3 regions of the Paenibacillus sophorae genome follow, and region 3 is predicted to be linked to each of the others. Evidence: riboswitches for the same ligand, from Rfam matches in the RefSeq annotation. Region 3 holds a riboswitch; each other region holds the start of a gene.
The links. A riboswitch is a leader RNA that binds a small molecule or an ion and turns the genes downstream of it on or off. The one in region 3 is predicted to bind cobalamin.
Positions count from the first base shown of each region.

Region 1 (4,213 bases), 960 kb from region 3:
TCACATAAAAATAGCTGATTAAAGTAAACAGGATAATCGGCACTATCGTGATCAGCAGTAATTTGTTGACGATCTTCACAAAATCTCTCTCCTCACACTATACTCATTGGAACCCGTCCAGCAATACTTCGACTACCTTTTGCAGCAGCATCTCCCGCTGTTCATCTTTATGATCCAGCACCATCCGCGGATGGTGGAAGGAGGTGGTGGCTTCCAGCAGGAGTACAGCCACGTTTTCCGGTTCTCCGCGGATTTCTCCGGCAGCTATCGCTTTTTGAACCAGCGCCACAAGCTGCTCATTTACGTTATGCAAATGCTGTACAATAAAAGGCTTCAGCAGCTCCGCTGCCATATTGAACGATTTGTAAAGCTCAGGATCTTTTAGAACCTTCTCTTTTTTCAGTTCGTGATATTTCAGGAACCATTCGATAATCAACCGGCGCGGGGATCGTTCTTGCTGGGTTATGAGTTCCAGCGTGTTGTCCATCCGGGCTAGCCAACGTTCGGAAATGGCGTCAAGCAGAGCCGCTTTGTCGGGAAAATGATTGTAGAGAGCGGCATGGCTTACTTTCAGCTCCTTGGCGATATCCGTTAAGCGGAACTTATCGAATCCATAATAACGAATCTTTTCTTCTGTGATTTGCAAAGCCTTTTCTTTGATTTCTTCAGAAGTTAATCCAGTTTTCGGCATCGTGATTCACCCCATTTCCATTGAATTAGGCGGAAAGCCCTATTTTTATATTACAAATTACAAAAAACATAACATGTAATATGTTAGCGGTCAAGAGGAGCACAGTGTTTGATTCTTGTGGAATCCGGAGATCTGTGGAGAGTTGAAATTCAGCAAGCCAGAAGCTGGGGATTGTCCGTGCTACAGGAGAACGGAAGCTTTGCATGCAGAGGTTGATCATACAGCAGGGAGTGATACGATATACGCTGTGCTGCCTGGCATGAATGATGACGAGACGATCATTTTAAACACCCACACGGACGGTCCGAATACTTGTGAGGAAAATGGGGGAATTGCCCTGCTCGCTATGGCTAAATACTTTTCACAAATTCCTAAAGAGTGGCGCAATCGAAGGAGAAGGAACTAATAAGAAAGCAGTAGCTGGAATTACAATCGAGCGTTTGGGATGGCAATCCGGCCATGGACAGGATCTATCTGAACGCCATTCAAGGACGCACAAAAGTCCGAACCATCACCTCGAAGCCCAAAGGCAAATTTTATTTTGGAGAAGGCCAGCCTCTTTACGAAGCGAACATCCCAACGATATCCCTTGTGCCAGGACCCGATTACCTTTGTGTGGTAGGAGGCAATGGATATATTGAAAAAATAGATTTAGACCTGATGTATGAGCAGATTGAGACCTTTACCAAGGTAGTATCCGCGATTGATCATGCAAAAACGGAGGAACTAGGAACGGCGGAGCCGGCAAGTTTTAGCTTATTGGGATTACTTGTGAAAGAGGGGTGATAGGGCCGAGCACCCTCGCAATAAAAAAGTATCGGAAGAGCGCATTGTCTATACCTACACTTTGATTCGGGCGGCAAGTGCATCTCCGTTTCGATCACAACGGTTGAGCTCATCCCAACCGGGGATGGCACGAAGCTAGACTTCTCTTTAAATCTCAAGTTATAATAGGCGTATTGTAAGCATATCTTGTCTACAACAGCATATGAGTGAAAAGGTGAAACGCTGAGGCGTTTCTTAAAAGGGAAGAACGGTGAAAATCCGTCGCGGTCCCGCCACTGTAAATGGAGAGCAGGCTTAAGCCACTGTGTCAAACGGGAAGGCTTTAAGCAACCGGGTCATTATGATCTCGGTTTTTGCGTCCGATCCACAAGTCAGGAGACCTGCCTTTTTCAACAGCACGACTGACCTACGAGGATAGGAAGGGGGAGCACGCTTGTATTTCGGCGATTAACGGCACTTCTACGCTCTTTTTGTGTAGGGAGTGCTTTTTTTGTTTCTCAAATTGTTGTTACATACGTCTCTAATAGATGATAGAGGGGATTGTGATTTACGTGGAAAAATTATTGCAGGTGGTCAATCGGATTGAACGGCTGAATATTGTATCGATGCATCAAATGAGAAGACGCGTTAACAACTTAACCAAACCCTTGGGAAGTCTTGGCCGTCTGGAGGAGATCGCTGTAAGGCTTGCCGGTATAACGGGCAGCGTGGAGCCGAGTGTGGACAATAAAGCGATTATCGTGATGTGCGGCGATCATGGGGTCGTTCAGGAAGGCGTCAGCGCCTATCCGCAGGAAGTTACGGGGCTGATGATGGCGAATTTTATTCGCCAAGGCGCTGCTGTTAATGTGCTCGCACATCAAGCGGGGGCGGAGGTTCACGTTGTCGATATCGGGACTTTGCTGACAGACCTGCCGGAAGGTGTAGTGCAGCGGAAAGTTCGCCCGGGAACGGCCAATATGGCCAAAGGACCGGCAATGACCAAGGAAGAAGCGGTTGCCGCGCTTCATGTTGGGATTGATACGGCTTACGAGCTTGCTGATAAAGGGATCGAAGTGATCGGTTTAGGGGAAATGGGCATCGGCAACACGACTCCGAGCAGCGCCATGACGGCAGTGTTCACTAACCATCCGGTAGAACAGATCACCGGAAAGGGATCGGGTATCAACGACGAAGCGTTAGCCGCCAAAACGAAGGTGATCGAACAGGCGATACAGGTCAACCGGCCTAATCCGGGTGACGCTGTCGACGTGCTTGCCAAGGTAGGGGGACTCGAAATCGCCGGGCTGGTGGGTGTGATATTGGGAGCGGCGGCACGCAGGGTTCCGGTGGTTATTGACGGGGTGATTACAGGGGCTGCGGCGCTGGCTGCCTGCCGGATCGAACCACGCTGCCAGGATTACTTATTCGCTTCCCATTTGTCCGTTGAACCGGCGCACCGGATCGTTCTGGATGAGCTTGGGCTGAAGCCTGTGCTGTATCTGGACATGCGCCTTGGAGAAGGGACAGGAGCCGCACTCGCCCTGCCTGTAATCGAATCGGCCCTCCAATTGGTTGCGAAGATGGCCACATTTGAAGATCTCGGCATCCCGAGTCCGGCCCCCGAAGAAGATGAATTCGGTTTTGCGGTTCAGTGAGTCTACGAACCCGGCTTCCTCTAAGGAAAGCTTGGCGTTACGGGGATAGGATAGTTGTTTCATACAGAGGAGGCAGCACAATGGAACAGAAGAGAGGCAAACTGTTGGTGATCGGGTTTGGCCCGGGTGCTTTTGAACATATTACGGATCGTGCCCGCAGGGCTATCGAGGAAAGTGAAGTCATTATTGGCTATAACACTTATGTGGACTTGATCCGGGGCCTTCTGACCACACAGGAGATCGTAAGAACGGGCATGACGGAAGAAGTAAGCCGTGCCCAGGAAGCTGTACGGCAGGCGTATATGGGTAGGACGGTTGCGGTTATTTCCAGCGGCGACGCTGGGGTATACGGAATGGCCGGGCTAATCTATGAAGTGTTGATGGAAAAGAAATGGAATGCTGATGAAGGAGTGGAAGTAGAGGTTATTCCCGGAATATCCTCGATCAACTCCTGTGCCGCGCTCCTAGGGGCGCCAATTATGCATGATGCCTGTACGATCAGCCTGAGCGATCATTTAACCCCCTGGGACACCATCGCCAAACGTGTGGAAGCGGCGGCTGCGGCGGATTTTGTCATCGCTCTTTATAATCCGAGAAGCGGGAGACGTACCCGGCAGATCGCCGAGACTCAGCGGATTTTGCTGGGGTACCGTTCCCCGGATACGCCGGTAGGCCTGGTGAAGAGCGCTTACCGGGACCGGCAGCAGGTGGTGCTTACCACGCTCGCAGACATGCTGGAGTATGAAATAGGGATGCTCACCACGGTTATTATCGGTAACTCCTCGACGGTGGTATATGACGGCTTAATGATTACGCCGAGAGGCTACCAGCGGAAATATACGTTGGACTCGGAAGAGCAGAGACTAAGACCCAGCGAGCGTCTTCAAGTAGCGGCGGAGCCGTGGTCTCTGGGGGCGAAGGAACAGGCCGGAGAGAGCGGTGAAGCAGGGTCCGTCCAGCCTGATTTCCCGGCACCCGCCTCATACAGTGCGGGTTCGTTCAGCCCTCTTGAAGCGGCTATGGAGGCGCTGCAAATCCTCGAGGCCAAAGGCATCGTCTCCGGGGGCTACGCGGGTTCCGCCCCGTCTGCCGCCGCGAA
Region 1 covers NZ_CP076607.1:2,682,933-2,687,145, forward strand. The annotation lists gene KP014_RS12620 (methyl-accepting chemotaxis protein) at 1-79, opposite strand, end outside; gene KP014_RS12625 (TetR/AcrR family transcriptional regulator) at 104-691, opposite strand; gene KP014_RS12630 (hypothetical protein) at 891-1,097, shown strand; gene KP014_RS12635 (hypothetical protein) at 1,151-1,477, shown strand; cobalamin riboswitch at 1,673-1,879, shown strand; gene cobT (nicotinate-nucleotide--dimethylbenzimidazole phosphoribosyltransferase) at 2,029-3,114, shown strand; gene cobJ (precorrin-3B C(17)-methyltransferase) at 3,195-4,213, shown strand, end outside.
Region 1: it holds a riboswitch for cobalamin, as region 3 does, so the genes downstream of both, cobT (nicotinate-nucleotide--dimethylbenzimidazole phosphoribosyltransferase) here and KP014_RS08055 (S-layer homology domain-containing protein) in region 3, are expected to answer to the same signal.

Region 2 (4,213 bases), 1.9 Mb from region 3:
ATGACACACAAATAGCTGCACAGCAAAAAAGCAAAAAGCCAAGCATAAGCTTGAAACAACCGGTATCCCGTTGACAGAACAGCGGTGGAAATAACAAATTAAAAAAATAGAAGTTGACAAATTAATATCCTGAGGTTAATATTCAAGACACCGTGATAACCGAGTAAATAAATTGGAATTAAACGGGCTGTCGAATAATGTTGACCGGAACTTCGGAGACGTCATTCCATGAATCTATGGAATACGTCTCTTTTTTTCGGGTGGTAGAGACTAGGAGGGTGAGAACACATGGGCTGCGGGGGCTTAACACTGGAACATCGGCATATAGGCGTGATGTGGAAGACGGTTTCGGAGGACTGCAACCTGGCCTGTGATTACTGCTACTACAGTACATGTGGCGGCAAGCCGGGACCCAAGATCAACCGGATTGATTCCGCCATTCTGGAAAAATTCATTAAAGAATATATGGCCCGGTCACGGGGAGCGGCTTCCTTTGCCTGGCAGGGAGGGGAGCCGCTGCTCGCGGGTCTGGATTTCTTTGAGGAGGTTGTATCGCTTCAGGCTCGTTATGCTCCGAAAGGGACAAGCATCGGCAATTCCATTCAGACGAACGGGACGTTGATTAACGACCGCTGGGCGGCTTTTTTTAAAAAATACAATTTTCTGGTCGGCGTAAGTCTGGACGGTCCTGAAGCTATTCATGACGCGCGGCGGGTGGACTCGCGCGGGCAGGGCAGCTTTCACCGGGTAATGAAGGGGATCGAGCAATTACGGCGGCATAACGTGGATTTCAATATATTGTCCGTCATTCACAAAGGCAATGTAGGTAATGCTGCCGAGATCATGGCTTTCTTTGAACAGGAAGGCTTCAGCTACGTCCAGTTCATTCCTTGCATGGATTTCCGGTCGCAGGAGCCGGACAAGCCGGGTGTTTACGATATTACGCCTGCGGAATACGGCCGATTTTTGCGTGAAGCCTTCGATTATTGGTATAACGGAGGGAATCCGCGGGTTTCCGTGCGTTTTTTTGACAACATGCTGGCCGGTTATACGAATCGGGAGGCAGAGCTGTGCATTCATCGAGCCGAGTGCCCGACCACGATTATTCTAGAGCAGAACGGAGACGCCTATCCGTGCGACTTTTACATTTCTCCTGAATGGAAAATCGGCAACGTGGCAACACACTCCATTGAAGACATTTTGAAGCATCCGTTGTACAATCGATTTCTTGGGATGAAGCCTACGCTGCCGGAGGGATGCCGGAGCTGCGAATGGAAACGTCTCTGTCATGGCGGTTGCCCGCGCAACCGGGAATGGGGAGCGGAGCTAGAGGCCAAGGGCAGAGATTATTTTTGCGCCAGCTATAAGGAGATTTATGCATATGCAGACGAGCGGATGAAGCAGCTTGGAGACAGCGTCAGAAGCAACCTGTTCTGCCAAAACGTGCAGATTTACTTAAAAGGAAAGCTCCCAGACCGCAACGATCCTTGCGCCTGCGGCAGCGGCAAGAAATATAAGCAGTGCTGCTTGGGACTGGTCACAGTCTGATTTTAGAATTAAAATCAGATTAATTTCATATATTGCAACCAGGTGCCCTTGCGAGATCAAGGGGTAACAGGGAATCGGGTGAAAATCCCGAGCGGTCCCGCCGCTGTAACCGAGGAGCCTCCTTCTTTTATGTCACTCAGCAGCAAGTCTGGGGAAGACAGAAGGCAGGCAATGATACGGAAGCCAGAAGACCTACCTGGATGTGCACACCAATCATGCCTTCGGAGAAAAGGAGTGGTGACGAAACATGAACTCGCATTTTAGCTCTGCTAAACATGTCGTTTATAAACGTTCCCATTGGTAAGTCCCGAATCTGCAAAGGTTGCCCCGGGGCTTTTTTTGTGTGAAAAAATAGGATTAAGAAAGAGGGAATCATCAATGTCAACGATATCGCTTATACTTCTTGTTTTTGTGCTGGGTCTACGTCATGGACTGGATGCGGATCATTTAGCTTTTATTGATGGACAAACCCGTTACAATTGGCGGATGGGCAGCCCGATCGCCCGCTTTGTAGGTACACTGTTTTCATTTGGTCATGGAGCAGTCGTGGCTGGTATGGCGACAATTCTCGGAATGTTTACCCAAAATTTTAGATTTCCTGAGTACTTTGATACCTTTGCAACCTGGGTATCAATCATATCCCTATTTATCATTGGAACCATAAATATTATTAATCTAATGCGTTCCAAATTTAAAAATGAGGAATTTAAACTTAAGGGGATTAAAGGGAAGTTTATTTCGAATGTTGCGCGGGGAACAACAAATCCATTTTTAATTATTTTAGTAGGAGGGATCTTCGCACTGGCTGCCGAGACCATTAGTCAAACGTCTGTTTGGGCACTAGCAGCCGCCGGCAATTCATTCACATACATGCCTCTAATTCTGGGACTTATTTTTATGCTTGGAATGATGATTACCGATACCATCGATTCTCTAATTACGTTCAGAATGATGAACCAATCAAGCAGTTTGGGGCAATCGGCTTCAAGAATCATTGGATGGGTGATTGTTGCGCTCGCTTATGGTGTTTCTTTCTATCAGGCATTCACTTACTTTAATCCTTGGGCAGAACTTGATTTCGAAATCGTAGGGATTATTATTTTCTTATTCTTACTTCTTTGCTTTGTCCTTGTTAATGTGCGAGCGAAGTTAAAGACAGTCCGTTGATGAATCCACTTATTTATTTTGCAAGGTTTGACGCTTCGCGGCTATTTGAGTACCATCAATAATGAATTTCGATATCGATAATCAACGAGTGACCGCATGGCCAAAAGGAGAGGGCGACGATGTTCCGGTTAAAGGGAGTAAAAGCCAGAGGGGTTCTGTCCATCACAGACTTAACGATACCTGCAAAGAGAATAACCTGCATTGTAGGTGAGAGCGGCAGCGGAAAGACAACCTTGCTTCGGTTGTTGAACCAGTTGGACAGCCCGGATGAAGGCGAGATTTGGCTGGGTCAACATCTTTCGAGTGAAATGGACCCCACCCAGTGGAGGAGAGGTGCGGTGATGGTGCCGCAAGCCACGATCACGTTCAAAGGGACGATAAGAGATAACCTGCAGATCGGTTTGTCTTTTGCCGGTAAGCCTGAAGCATCCAATGAACAATTGGAGGAGGCGCTTCATCTCGCCAGTCTGGAGAAAGATATGGAACAAAATGCGGAGGATCTCTCAGGCGGGGAAAAGCAGCGTTTAGCCCTTGCAAGGGCTATTGTGATGAATCCGATGGCGCTCCTTCTGGATGAACCGACTTCAGCACTGGATGAAGACACTGCGGATACGGTAATGCAGAGATTGACCACATTCATTCGTGAAAACGGCAAGACACTCGTCATGATTACGCATTCCCGTTACATTGCCGATACATACGCCGATTTTGTTATTGAAATGAAAAATGGAGTGCCGCAGGGGAACGGGAGGGATGTTGAGTGAACGGAACGATTGATTTATTATTTTGGCAGCTGGCCGCAGCCTATTTGTTCGTGATTCTTCTGATTGTAATCGTCAGAATTAAAGGTATCCCGCGTGAAAAGGAGATATTGATCGCAACAGCTCGAATGACCCTTCAGCTCATTCTGGTCGGGTACCTGCTGGTATACGTATTTGGGCACGCTCATCCGGTGTATACCTTGCTGCTTGTGGCTGTTATGCTTGTGTTTTCTATCCGGACGATTAATAAACGGGCAAAAGGAAAACTGTCCAAAGCCATGAAACGAAGCATTGCATTTTCGATGACTTCCGGGATTTTGGTCAGCCTTCTCTATTTTATTTTCATCGTCTTGCAGCTGGCGCCCTGGTACGAACCAAGGTATGTCATTCCAATAGCTGGGATGATTGTTGGCAATTCGATGACAGGGATCGCGTTAGGCGTGAATTCCCTGACCGAAGGCATGCACGGCCAAAAAGATAAAGTGGAGGCGGCGCTCATGCTTGGGGCAACACCGAAAATGGCCGCGCGGGAAATTGTCAACCAGGCATTCGATTCCGCTATGCTGCCCACCATTAATTCGATGGTCGGTATGGGTATCGTGTTCTTACCTGGAATGATGACGGGACAAATCTTGTCCGGAACATCGCCAATCGTAGCCGTCGAATACCAGATAGCTATTATGCTGGGTATTGTCGGGAGCGTCTCGTTATCCGTAATACTTTTCGTACAGCTCGGC
Region 2 covers NZ_CP076607.1:3,625,983-3,630,195, forward strand. The annotation lists gene KP014_RS17120 (sugar porter family MFS transporter) at 1-74, shown strand, start outside; gene KP014_RS17125 (anaerobic sulfatase maturase) at 289-1,548, shown strand; cobalamin riboswitch at 1,574-1,762, shown strand; gene KP014_RS17130 (HoxN/HupN/NixA family nickel/cobalt transporter) at 1,927-2,715, shown strand; gene KP014_RS17135 (ABC transporter ATP-binding protein) at 2,835-3,479, shown strand; gene KP014_RS17140 (ABC transporter permease) at 3,476-4,213, shown strand, end outside.
Region 2: it holds a riboswitch for cobalamin, as region 3 does, so the genes downstream of both, KP014_RS17130 (HoxN/HupN/NixA family nickel/cobalt transporter) here and KP014_RS08055 (S-layer homology domain-containing protein) in region 3, are expected to answer to the same signal.

Region 3 (4,213 bases):
GTGCTGCGGGCGGCGTACCGTTGGTTCGGCGAAGAGAATCCGGACGAGCATATCTTTGACGGATTGTCCCCGCAGGAGATGGACGATGTGCAGCTGCTCGGACGGCGCTGGCTGAAGGAGGGCCGGGGGGCAGAGCCATTCGCCCGCCTGCCGCTTGCCTTCTACCACAGCCGTTCCCGCGAGGGAGGGCCGCTGGAGTACGACGCGCTGCTGGAGCATGTCCGCCGCAAAGCGGATGGCGATAAAGAGGCGGTGTACCGCTTTTTGGCCTGGTCGCAGGATAGTCCGCTATTTTCCATTTCCTCCAAGAAGCTTCATCCGGGCTATCGGCGGGCTATTCTGAAGTATTTTGCGGGCCATGACCGTGAAGCTTTCAAGAACCGCGATTTTCGTAAAAATTATATGGCCGCAGCCAGACCGGCTCTTCAAAGCGTCTACGGCGAAGCCCGGTCGCAGTTGGCCCCGCCGCTGGCGCGGTGGGTGCGCCGCAGCCCGTCTCGGCTGATGATCTTCGGCGCGGCCGTCATCGTTCTGGTAATTGCCGGAGTTCTGGCCGCCAGCTTACTGAAAGGCAGCGGAGACGAGGCCGCTCCGGCAGCCTCGCCGCAGCCTTCGCCTTCGCAGGGGACGGGGAACGTGAGTTATCCTGAAGCTGCCGCTTATCTTGAGTCTGGCGACGGTAAGGGCGGAAGCTCGCTGATGTTCGCCTTCGCCTCTGCTGACGCCTGCCGAGAGTTTAACCCTGCCGAGATTAAAGTGGATTCCGGAACAGGAGAAGCTGTCATATATAAAGTTGGCGGTCTGGACCATAGCTGTGGGGCTCCGGGATCCCCAGCTCCTTCGGGCACCGCGGACGCGGGGGATTCCGGCGCTGCAGGCGTTACGGGAACGGCGGTGGATGGAAACGGTGGAACGGGCGGGAATGGAACGGATGGAAATCCGGCGGACTTAGAGACCCATCCGGAAGGAACGGCATCCGGCGGAGCGTCTTCGCCGGCTTCGGCTGCTCCAACGGATTCTATGGAAGATGCGGCCGGAGCAGCCGGTTCGCCTTCACCGTCAGGAGAGCCGCTTGCCGCTTCTAGCGCGCCGGTATCCCCGGTCCCGGCCGATAATGGCCCCGCACCGTCAGGACCAGCACCTTACCAGGTGAAGGTAACGCTGGTTTCTTCTCCGGAGCTGTCTGCCGGAAGCATGATCGAGGCCGAAGACTACACGCTGGTCCTGATGGATGATCCGCGTCCGGCATCATCTCCGGCGGCTCCCATAAGCGCGAGCCCGGCGGCGGAATAACGATGAGCTTCCCGTTTATTTTTACGCTTGAATGGCTGGCAATGTATGGACAACCCCTCCGATAACCGATATGATAAAGATTGTCGAAAATTTAATATATTCTTAAAAAGGTGCGGGTCTTGAAAGCCCGCTTAAAAGGGAAGCCGGTTGGAGTCCGGCGCGGTCCCGCCACTGTATATGCGGAGCGATCCTCTGAAATCTGCCACTGTTCTCGTAGAACGGGAAGGCGAGAGGGAGCGGTGAGGCATGAGCCAGGAGACCTGCCTTTTCTAGTCAAGGCCCGGGTGTCCTTCGGGGGGTGAGGACACGCGGACATTTGCGCGCGGCTGATGCTAAGGATGATTGAAGGCATCGGTTCCGGCCCGATTTACTGAAAGACCGTCCCTCTTTGGGGCGGTCTTTTTTTGAAATATAAGACTTTATAAGCTTCACGCCTATCGTTTGGTCTTATATTTTTACGAGAAACGTACCTGCGTCTTGAAAAGACGCCGTCAGGCGTTTCTTCTTACTTGGGAGACTCCCACAAATTCAAGAGAAAGAGGTTGAGTAATGAAGAGCAGGATTTCTTCCAAAATGTTTGCGCTGGGAATGTCCTTATTGATGATTTTCTCATTGCTGGGCGTGCCGTTTGCTCCGGCTGGACGGGCTCTTGCCGAGACGGCGGCTGCCGGTTACCAGGAAGAGGGCGTAACGGATGCCTTGAACGCTGCGGACGCGGCTTCATCATCACAGTCGGTCAGCGTAACGGATGCCGTTTATTCTGCGGCGGAGTATATTCTGAAGCAGGGCGTCGCCTCGGAATGGCAGGCGATCGGCTTGGCCCAGGCCGGGTATAAAGTGCCGGATTCTTACGGGGCCGAGCTTCAGAATAGAGTAAAGAACGCAGGGGGGAATTTCTCCTCGGTAACGGATTACGCCCGAATCGCTCTGGCAGTTAAAGCAATCGGCCAGGACCCGGCGAATTTCGCCGGCAGCAACCTGATTGCGGCCATTTATAACAACGAAGGAATGTCCGGGCAAAGCCTGAACAATCCCATCTACGGCCTAATCGCACTGGATTCCGGCAGCTATATGGTGCCTTCCGATGCAAAATGGACCAGAGATAAACTGGTTCAAGAGATTCTTTCCGCACAAAATGTTGATGGAGGATTCCCTCTTAATGCAGGAGGACCAAGCGGGCCTGATACCACGGCAATGGCTTTGGCCGCCCTGTCTCCATACAAGAGTGAGTCCGCTGCTGCCACTGCGGGGGAAAGAGCCGTACAGTGGCTGTCCGCTCAGCAGAATACGACCCACGGAGGCTATGGAGACAGCAGTGAAAGCGTATCGCAGGCCATTATCGGGCTGACATCATATGGTGTTGATCCGGCCGGTTCCGGCTTCACCAAGAACGGCGGCAATCTGATCAGCCGCTTGATGAGCTTTAGGGCGGCGGACGGAAGCTTCGCCCATATGCTGGGTGAAGGAAGCAACGCTCTGGCAACGGAGCAGGCGCTGCAGGCGTTGGTCGCCTACAACCTATTCAGCAGCGGCGGCGACAGCAACCTGTATGATTTTATCGATCATCCGCCGGCTGTGCATCCGCTTGTCCATGTGAGTGTAGCCATCGAAGGGCCGACGGCGTCCTTGGGCGAGGGCAGTGTGTACGGCGGCAGCGCTTTGGATGCGTTGAACAAGCTGGCGGAAGCCAAGGGAATTGCGGTTGTCAGCAAAACAAGCCAATACGGCACCTATATTAGCGAGATAGCCGGTATCCGAGAGAAGAAGTATGGAGGCTATGACGGCTGGAACTACATCGTTCAGCGCGGTACTCAGTGGGTCAGCGGTTACAGCGCCATTAACGACTTTGCGCTTCAGGACGGGGATCGGCTCTATATTTACTACGGAGATTACAGCGTCACTCAACTGGTGGATTCCGTAACATTTTTGCCGCTTCAGCCTAAGGAAGGCAAGCCTCTTGAAGTAACGGTTAATAAAAAGACATGGGACTGGGACGGAAATCCCGTAGTCGCGGCGGCTTCCGGGGTTACCGTTTCCATCGGCGGCAAAACGGCTGTTACGAACGATCAGGGCACAGCGTCTTTTGGAACCGATCTGACGCCTGGAACCCAGACACTCCAAATTACCGGCTACCAGGACAACGCCGCGCCGACTGTCGTGCGCTACACCGGGTCTGTTACGGTTTTGCCGAAGGAAGTGCCAGTGTCTTTATCGGTAGAAGGGCCGCAGGGAACGCTCGCAGAAGGCCCGGTAGGCGCGTCCAATGCGCTTGAGGCGCTGCAAAGGCTGGCTGATGCCAATCATATTGCGCTGGATATTACGCAATCGTCATTCGGCAGCTTTATCAGCGGCATAGGCGGAATCAGCGGCGACATGAACAACTGGTGGTCGTTTGTCGTTCAGCGCGGCGGCCAGTGGATCTATCCGAGCGTCGGCATCAGCGACTTTGAGCTCAGGGCTACGGATAAGGTGCTGGTCTATTACGGAGGATACTCGACCCAGGTTGTCCAATATTTGGAACTTTCGCCTTCGCAGCCTCAGCCGGGGCAGGCTTTTACGGTAAGAGTCACTCAAGTTCAATGGGTGTGGAATAACGCAACCTTCAGTTCTGATCCTGTTACTTCACCGGCTGTCGGCGCGAAGGTAAGTGTTGGCGGACAGACGGCGGCAACGAATGACCAGGGCATCGCTTCCTTCAGCGGCCTATCGGCCGGTAGCTATACAATCGAAGTGACTGGTTATCAGGCAGGCGGTGCGCCAAGCTTGGTGCGGTATACGCAGCAGCTGGCCATTTCCGCGCCGCAGGCGGTTTCCGAGGCAACTATTTCCGTTGTTGGCGATACTGTAAAAGGAACGATTCTTCCAAGAACTTCCGTTACTCTGGGTACGGGGGATACTCCTTATAGTCTGCTTCTCCGGA
Region 3 covers NZ_CP076607.1:1,719,632-1,723,844, forward strand. The annotation lists gene KP014_RS08050 (GAP1-N2 domain-containing protein) at 1-1,293, shown strand, start outside; cobalamin riboswitch at 1,385-1,575, shown strand; gene KP014_RS08055 (S-layer homology domain-containing protein) at 1,843-4,213, shown strand, end outside.